Selenomonas sputigena: one gene and its partner. The main gene of each other region encodes a partner of the protein of the gene in region 2 in a complex. Links are inferred from orthologs where the notes say so. Each region holds a gene or a part of one and is shown on either strand. Other genes may lie near its edges.

Region 1 (2,981 bases), 360 kb from region 2 along the record:
GGACGGAGCGCGAAGCGCAGGAGATTCGTGCGGCTTTGCTCACCTTGACGGAGAAGGAGGAAGGCCGTGCACTCTTCATGGCGCCGATGTGCGAGGCTTGCTGTGCGCGAATCTGGAAGGCGGGGAAGATGAGGGAGGAGGACGAGATTTGCATTGTGGCATAGCTGTTAGAGAAATGTGACACACGAGGCGCGGTGTACATAAAAATGCCGATAAAATAAAGTGTTGACATAGTTTTTTCCTTTTGCTAATATATATAGGTGCCTGACACTGAGCAGGAATCGTGCGTTGGGAGGGAAGCTGCATGACGTTGGAATCGCTGAGGGACGCGGAGCGGGTCATCGGGGTCAAGCAGGTCACGAAGGCCGTGCAGAAGAGCCGTGCGGATGCCGTTTTTTTGGCGGACGATGCGGATGAACGCGTGACGCAGCCGCTTCTCGATCTCGCGAGTGAGATCGGCGTGCAAGTCGTGCATGTCCCCACGATGCAGGAGCTTGGAAAGGCTTGCTCCATCGAGGTCGGCGCCGCTGCGGCAGCCGTACTGAAGGAAACGATGATAAAATAAAGTCCCCCAGATTTGCACAGATGCTCTGTATCTATCGAGGAGACAAACCGCAGGCGTAGCTGTGCTACGTCGAGGATTTGTCGACGACGAGAGGACAGTGCAGATGTGTGAAGATGGGTGGCTGAATTTATCAGTGGTTCCTCGAGAGCGATGCCTCAGGTCGGTAAATGCTTCGCCTGCCGCAAGGCGAGCGGCTCAAAGAGCTGCGGCGGAGTAATTATAAATAATAAATTCTCAATATGAAGGAAGGAGGTGCATCAAATGCCTACAATTAATCAGCTGGTTCGCAAGAGCCGCAAGAGCATGCAGGAGAAATCGAATGCACCGGCACTGAAGAATTGCCCGCAGAAGCGTGGCGTCTGCACGAGGGTCTACACGACGACCCCGAAGAAGCCGAACTCGGCTCTCCGCAAGGTCGCCCGTGTTCGCTTGACGAACAGCATCGAGGTGACGGCATACATTCCCGGTATTGGCCATAATCTGCAGGAGCATAGCGTTGTCTTGATCCGCGGCGGCCGTGTCAAGGATCTGCCTGGTGTTCGCTACCACATCATCCGTGGTTCGCTGGATACGGCGGGCGTTCAGGATCGCGGTCAGGCGAGGTCGAAGTACGGCGCGAAGCGCGCGAAGAAGAAGTGAGACGCTTTTTCTGAGAAGAGATTATAGCCAGGAGGGGTAAGTATGCCAAGAAAAGGTGCCGTACCCAGACGTGACGTGTTGCCGGATCCGGTATACAAGTCCAAGACGGTTACAAAATTTATCAACAAGGTGATGCTCTCGGGCAAGAAGAGTGTTGCCGAGCGCGTCGTTTACGATGCGTTTGAGACGATCCGCGCCAAGACGGGCAAGGATCCTCTGGAGGTCTTCGAGACGGCTCTGAAGAATGTCATGCCGGTTCTCGAGGTGCGCGCACGCCGTGTCGGTGGTGCGAATTATCAGGTGCCGGTTGAGGTTCGTCCCGATCGCCGCATGACGCTCGGCATTCGCTGGCTTGTGAACTACGCAAGACTGCGCGGCGAGAAGACCATGGACGAGAGGCTTTCGGGCGAGCTCATGGACGCAGCGAACAATACGGGCGCGGCGATCAAGAAAAAAGAAGATACGCATAAGATGGCTGAGGCTAATAAGGCATTCGCTCATTATCGTTGGTAATCCCAAGCAGTATCTCAACTAGTTAAGGAGCGATAATAAGTGGCAAGAGAGTTTTCTCTGGAAAAAACTCGCAATATCGGCATCATGGCTCACATCGATGCCGGCAAGACAACGACGACAGAGCGTATCCTCTTTTATACGGGCATTACACATAAGATCGGTGAGGTTCATGATGGCGCTGCCACGATGGACTGGATGGCACAGGAGCAGGAGCGCGGCATCACGATCACGTCGGCTGCGACGACCTGCCATTGGAAGAATCATCGCATCAACATCATTGATACGCCCGGTCACGTTGACTTCACAGTCGAGGTGGAGCGCTCGCTGCGCGTCCTCGATGGCGCTGTTGCCGTCCTGACGGCCAGAGGCGGCGTCGAGCCTCAGACGGAGACGGTCTGGCGTCAGGCGGAGAAGTACAATGTCCCGCGCATGGCTTATGTCAACAAGATGGACATCACGGGCGCGGACTTCTTCAACGTCATCAAGATGATGCAGGAGCGCCTGCAGGCAAATCCGGTGGCAATCCAGCTGCCGATCGGCTCGGAGGATACGTTCTCCGGCATCGTCGATCTCATCAAGATGGAAGCGATCATCTATGAGGACGACCTCGGAAAGGTCGCCGATGAGGTGGCGATTCCCGATGATATGAAGGATATGGCCGACGAGTACCGCGACAAGCTCCTCGAAGCCGTCGCCGAAGAGGATGACGACCTCATGGAGAAGTACCTCGGCGGTGAGGAAATCTCGGAAGATGAGATCCGTAAGGCCATCCGCAAGGCGACGATCGCCTGCAAGATGACGCCGGTGACGTGCGGCTCTTCGTACCGCAACCGCGGCGTGCAGCCGATGCTCGATGCGATCGTCGACTTCATGCCCGCGCCGATCGACATCCCCGCGATCAAGGGTGTCAACCCTGATACGGGCGAAGAGGATCATCGCGATTCGACGGACGACGGCCCCTTTGCGGCGCTCGCGTTCAAGATCATGGCCGATCCTTACGTCGGCAAGCTCGCGTTCTTCCGCGTTTACTCGGGCACGCTTTCCTCCGGCTCTTATGTCTTCAACTCGACGAAGGGCAAGAAGGAGCGCATCGGCCGCATCCTGCAGATGCACGCGAATCACCGTGCCGAGCTTGATACGGTCTACAGCGGCGACATCGCTGCTGCCGTCGGCTTGAAGGACACGACGACGGGCGACACGCTGTGCGACGAGTCAAAGCCGATCATTCTTGAGTCGATGGAGTTCCCTGACCCGGTCATCTCGG
Region 2 (3,182 bases):
CGACTTCTGCAGCTCGACCTCGTCTGCCTTTCCCTGCGTGCGGTTGATTCGCTTGTAGTGGTTGTAGACGGCAACGGAAAGCGATTTCTTCGCCTCGTCCTGTCCAATCACGTATTGGTCGAGGATCTGGCGAATCTCCTTCGGTTTCGGCACATCCTTGAGTTCCACTTCGCTATCTTCACTGAACTCTTCCTCGATGATCTCGTTGCAAAGTTCGATGCATTCATCGCAGATGTAGACGCCTGGACCTGCCACAAGTTTTCTTACCTGTTCCTGCGACTTGCCGCAGAAGGAGCACTTGAGCTGGCCCTTTTCATCCCCAAACTTCAACATGATACCACCTCTTACTCCTTGGGCTTCTCAATTTTGACAGGACGCGTGATGACCTCGTCGATGAGACCGTATTCCTTCGCCTCCTCTGCCGTCATGAAATTGTCACGCTCCGTGTCGGCAATGAGCTTTTCACGCGGCTGCCCCGTGTGCTTGGCGAGGATGTCGTTGCCGACTTCCCTGAGGCGCAGAATCTCCTTCGCCTGAATCTGGATATCCGTCGACTGTCCCTGTGCACCGCCCAAAGGCTGATGAATCATGATGCGTGCCAAAGGAAGCGCGTAGCGCTTGCCCTTCGCGCCCGCCGTCAGGAGCAAAGAGCCCATGCTCGCCGCCTGCCCGATGCAGATCGTCGACACGTCGGGGCGGATGTACTGCATCGTGTCGTAGATGGCAAGGCCTGCCGTCACGACGCCGCCCGGGCTGTTGATGTAAAGGTGGATGTCCTTATCGGGATCTTCCGACTCAAGGAAGAGGAGCTGCGCGACGACGACATTCGCGACGTTGTCGTCGATCGGCCCGCCGACGAAGACGATGCGATCCTTCAAGAGACGCGAATAAATATCGTAGGCGCGCTCTCCTCGATTCGACCGCTCGACCACCATGGGAACATAACTGTTCATATAGCTGTTCATGCAATCACTCCATATATGACGACGTCAACGACCGTGAAAGAACGTGACATCACTTCGCGGCGTTGTCCAAGATGAACTGCGACGTCTTCTTTCTGAGAACCGTCGTGATGAGATCGCCGATGCGACCTTGCTCCTTGACGACCTTCCGGACCTGCGCCGGCGTCGCGCCGTAGGTCAGCGCCATCGCCGCAACCTCGTCGTCGAGATCCTTGCCTTCGACCTTGATATCTTCGGCCTTCGCCACAGCTTCCAGCATGAGGTCGGTCTTGACGTTTTCCTCAGCCGTCTTCTTGTACTGCTCGCGAATCTGGTTGAGGTCGGTGCCCGCGTACTGCAGGTACTGCTCAAGCTTCATGCCCTGCTGCTCCAGGCGCATCGCCATCTCCTGAATCATCATCGTCACGCGGTTCTCGATCATGACGGCAGGAATGTCGACCGTGATGTTCTCCGTCGCCTTCTCGATGACGGCGACCTTGTAGTCGTTATCTGCCTTCTGCTGCGCGGCATGCTCAAGGTTCTTGCGGATGTCGGCACGAAGCTCTTCGACCGTCTGGAACTTGCTGACCTTCTTGGCAAACTCATCGTCGAGTTCAGGCAGCTGACGCTCCTTGATGCTGTGAATCGTGCACTCGAACTTTGCGGGCTTTCCTGCGAGATCCTTCGAGTGGTACTCCTCGGGGAACGTCACATTGACGTCGCGCGCCTCGCCGATCTTCGCACCGATGAGCTGATCCTCGAAGCCCGGGATGAAGCGGTTCGAGCCGATTTCGAGCGGATAGTCCTTGCCCTCGCCGCCTTCAAATGCCTCTCCGTCAACGAAGCCCTTGAAATCAAGCGTCACGAGGTCGCCGCTCTTGACCTCAGCGCCCTCGGCGGCATCGACCATCTGGCTGCGGCGACGACGCATGCTCTCAATTTCCTTGTCGATGTCCTCATCCGTGATCTCATCGACCTTCTTTTCAACCTGGATACCCTTGTACTCGCCGAGCGTTACCTCGGGCTTTGCCGTGAAGCGTGCCTTGAAGACGACATCCTTTCCCTCTTCCAGTGTCACGACCTCGATATCGGGGCGCGAAACAGGCGTCACGTCCTGCTCCTTCAGGGCGTCGGCAAACGCCTTGTCCGCCACGGCATCAAATGCCGTATCAAGAATCGCCTGCTTGCCGATGCGCTGCTCGATGATATGGCGCGGCGCCTTGCCCTTGCGGAAGCCTGGGATGCTCACGCGGTTTGCAAGGTCCTTGCAAGCCTTCGCCTCGGCCTTCTTCAAGACCTCCGCTTCTACCTCTATTGTCAGCACGACCTCGTGGTTGTCCATCTTCTCTGCAGTAACCTTCATAGTATGAAATACCCTCCTAAATGTTCCTTCATCGATGGTTTCCAAGGGACAAAAGCAAGGGCATCCCCCTTGCAATCCCATTTTGCCATACTATTCATGATACCATACTCAAATGGGAAATACAAGCATTTCTCCCACGGATTATTCATTCGATGCTCGCGGTTTGCCGCGTGCAAAACCAACGAATCTCTGCTATAATAAAGCCGTCTTTTCTATTGGATCGAAGGAGGCCGTCCATGCTCAAGAATCCCATGAACATCGTCAAGCTCGTCGCCCTCTTTCTCTCGTGCGCTCTCCTCTATGCAATCCACCTTGCCAATCCGACCTTTTTTCCCGAACTCTGGCAGGTCTTAAGGAGCGGCGATCTCCTTGCGACGGCAGAATACATCCGCTCTTTCGGCTCTTGGGCGATGTTCTTCAGCTTCTGGCTCGTGCTCTTCGTCAATGCCATCGGCTTTCCGCCCGCCATCATCTTCTCCACGGCGAACACCCTGATCTTCGGCATTGTGCCGGGCATCGTCCTCTCCGTCATCGCCGAGACCGTCGGCGTCACGATCAGCTTCCTGCTGCTGCGCTTTCTCTTCCGCGCCTCGGCAGAACAGCTGATTGCCAAGCACCCGAGGCTCAAGAAGGTCGACGCCTACAGCGGCAAGAACGGCTTCACCGTCATGCTCATCGCACGCATGGTGCCTTATGTGCCGAGTGCGCTCTTGAACGCACTCGGCGCCCTGAGCGCCATCAGCCTTAGGGACTACGTCATCTCCTCCTTCGTCGGCAAATTTCCCTCGACCGCCATCGAGGCGATCATCGGGCACGACACCGTGCTCAAGAATCCCGACCCAACGCGCCTCGTTCTCGTATGCATCGCAGCCGTCCTC

The links.
Region 1: the proteins of tig (region 2) and rpsG are in contact, whole or in part, in a crystal structure (PDB 3GTY), measured with the Thermotoga maritima proteins. The link is inferred for Selenomonas sputigena from one-to-one orthologs. Residues at the interface, in WP_004081061.1 of Thermotoga maritima: Glu122, Val124, Val129, Leu130, Tyr133, Glu188, Gly259, Ile262, Tyr263, Glu266, Ser270, Glu273, Gln274, Glu277, Arg308, Gln311, Ile312, Ser315, Tyr316, Glu325, Arg329, Arg336, Leu363, Phe366, Trp367, Arg373, Leu377, Arg381, Leu384, Glu387; in WP_004081843.1 of Thermotoga maritima: Lys34, Lys52, Lys55, Glu59, Arg62, Gln63, Glu66, Asn67, Lys69, Val71, Arg95, Ala109, Lys110, Lys111, Gly112, Arg113, Pro114, Glu117, Glu121, Ile124, Ala125, Tyr127, Asn128, Asn129, Thr130, Gly131, Lys135, Asp139, Arg142, Met143.

What each region holds. Positions count from the first base shown.
Region 1 is NZ_CP110383.1:450,417-453,397, forward strand. It holds rpsG (30S ribosomal protein S7), read left to right. Parts: upstream 1-1,246; coding sequence 1,247-1,717; downstream 1,718-2,981. Other genes in the region: cas2 (CRISPR-associated endonuclease Cas2), read left to right, coding at 1-164; OL236_RS02105 (L7Ae/L30e/S12e/Gadd45 family ribosomal protein), read left to right, coding at 305-565; rpsL (30S ribosomal protein S12), read left to right, coding at 827-1,204; fusA (elongation factor G), read left to right, coding at 1,757-2,981.
Region 2 is NZ_CP110383.1:811,510-814,691, reverse strand. Bases 160-3,082 are described here. They hold tig (trigger factor), read right to left. Parts: upstream 2,305-3,082; coding sequence 1,015-2,304; downstream 160-1,014. Other genes in these bases: OL236_RS04120 (TVP38/TMEM64 family protein), read left to right, coding at 2,541-3,082; clpP (ATP-dependent Clp endopeptidase proteolytic subunit ClpP), read right to left, coding at 345-953; clpX (ATP-dependent Clp protease ATP-binding subunit ClpX), read right to left, coding at 160-333. In the rest of the region: more of clpX, read right to left, coding at 1-159; more of OL236_RS04120, read left to right, coding at 3,083-3,182. UniProt on the Bacillus subtilis protein: Involved in protein export. Acts as a chaperone by maintaining the newly synthesized protein in an open conformation. Functions as a peptidyl-prolyl cis-trans isomerase.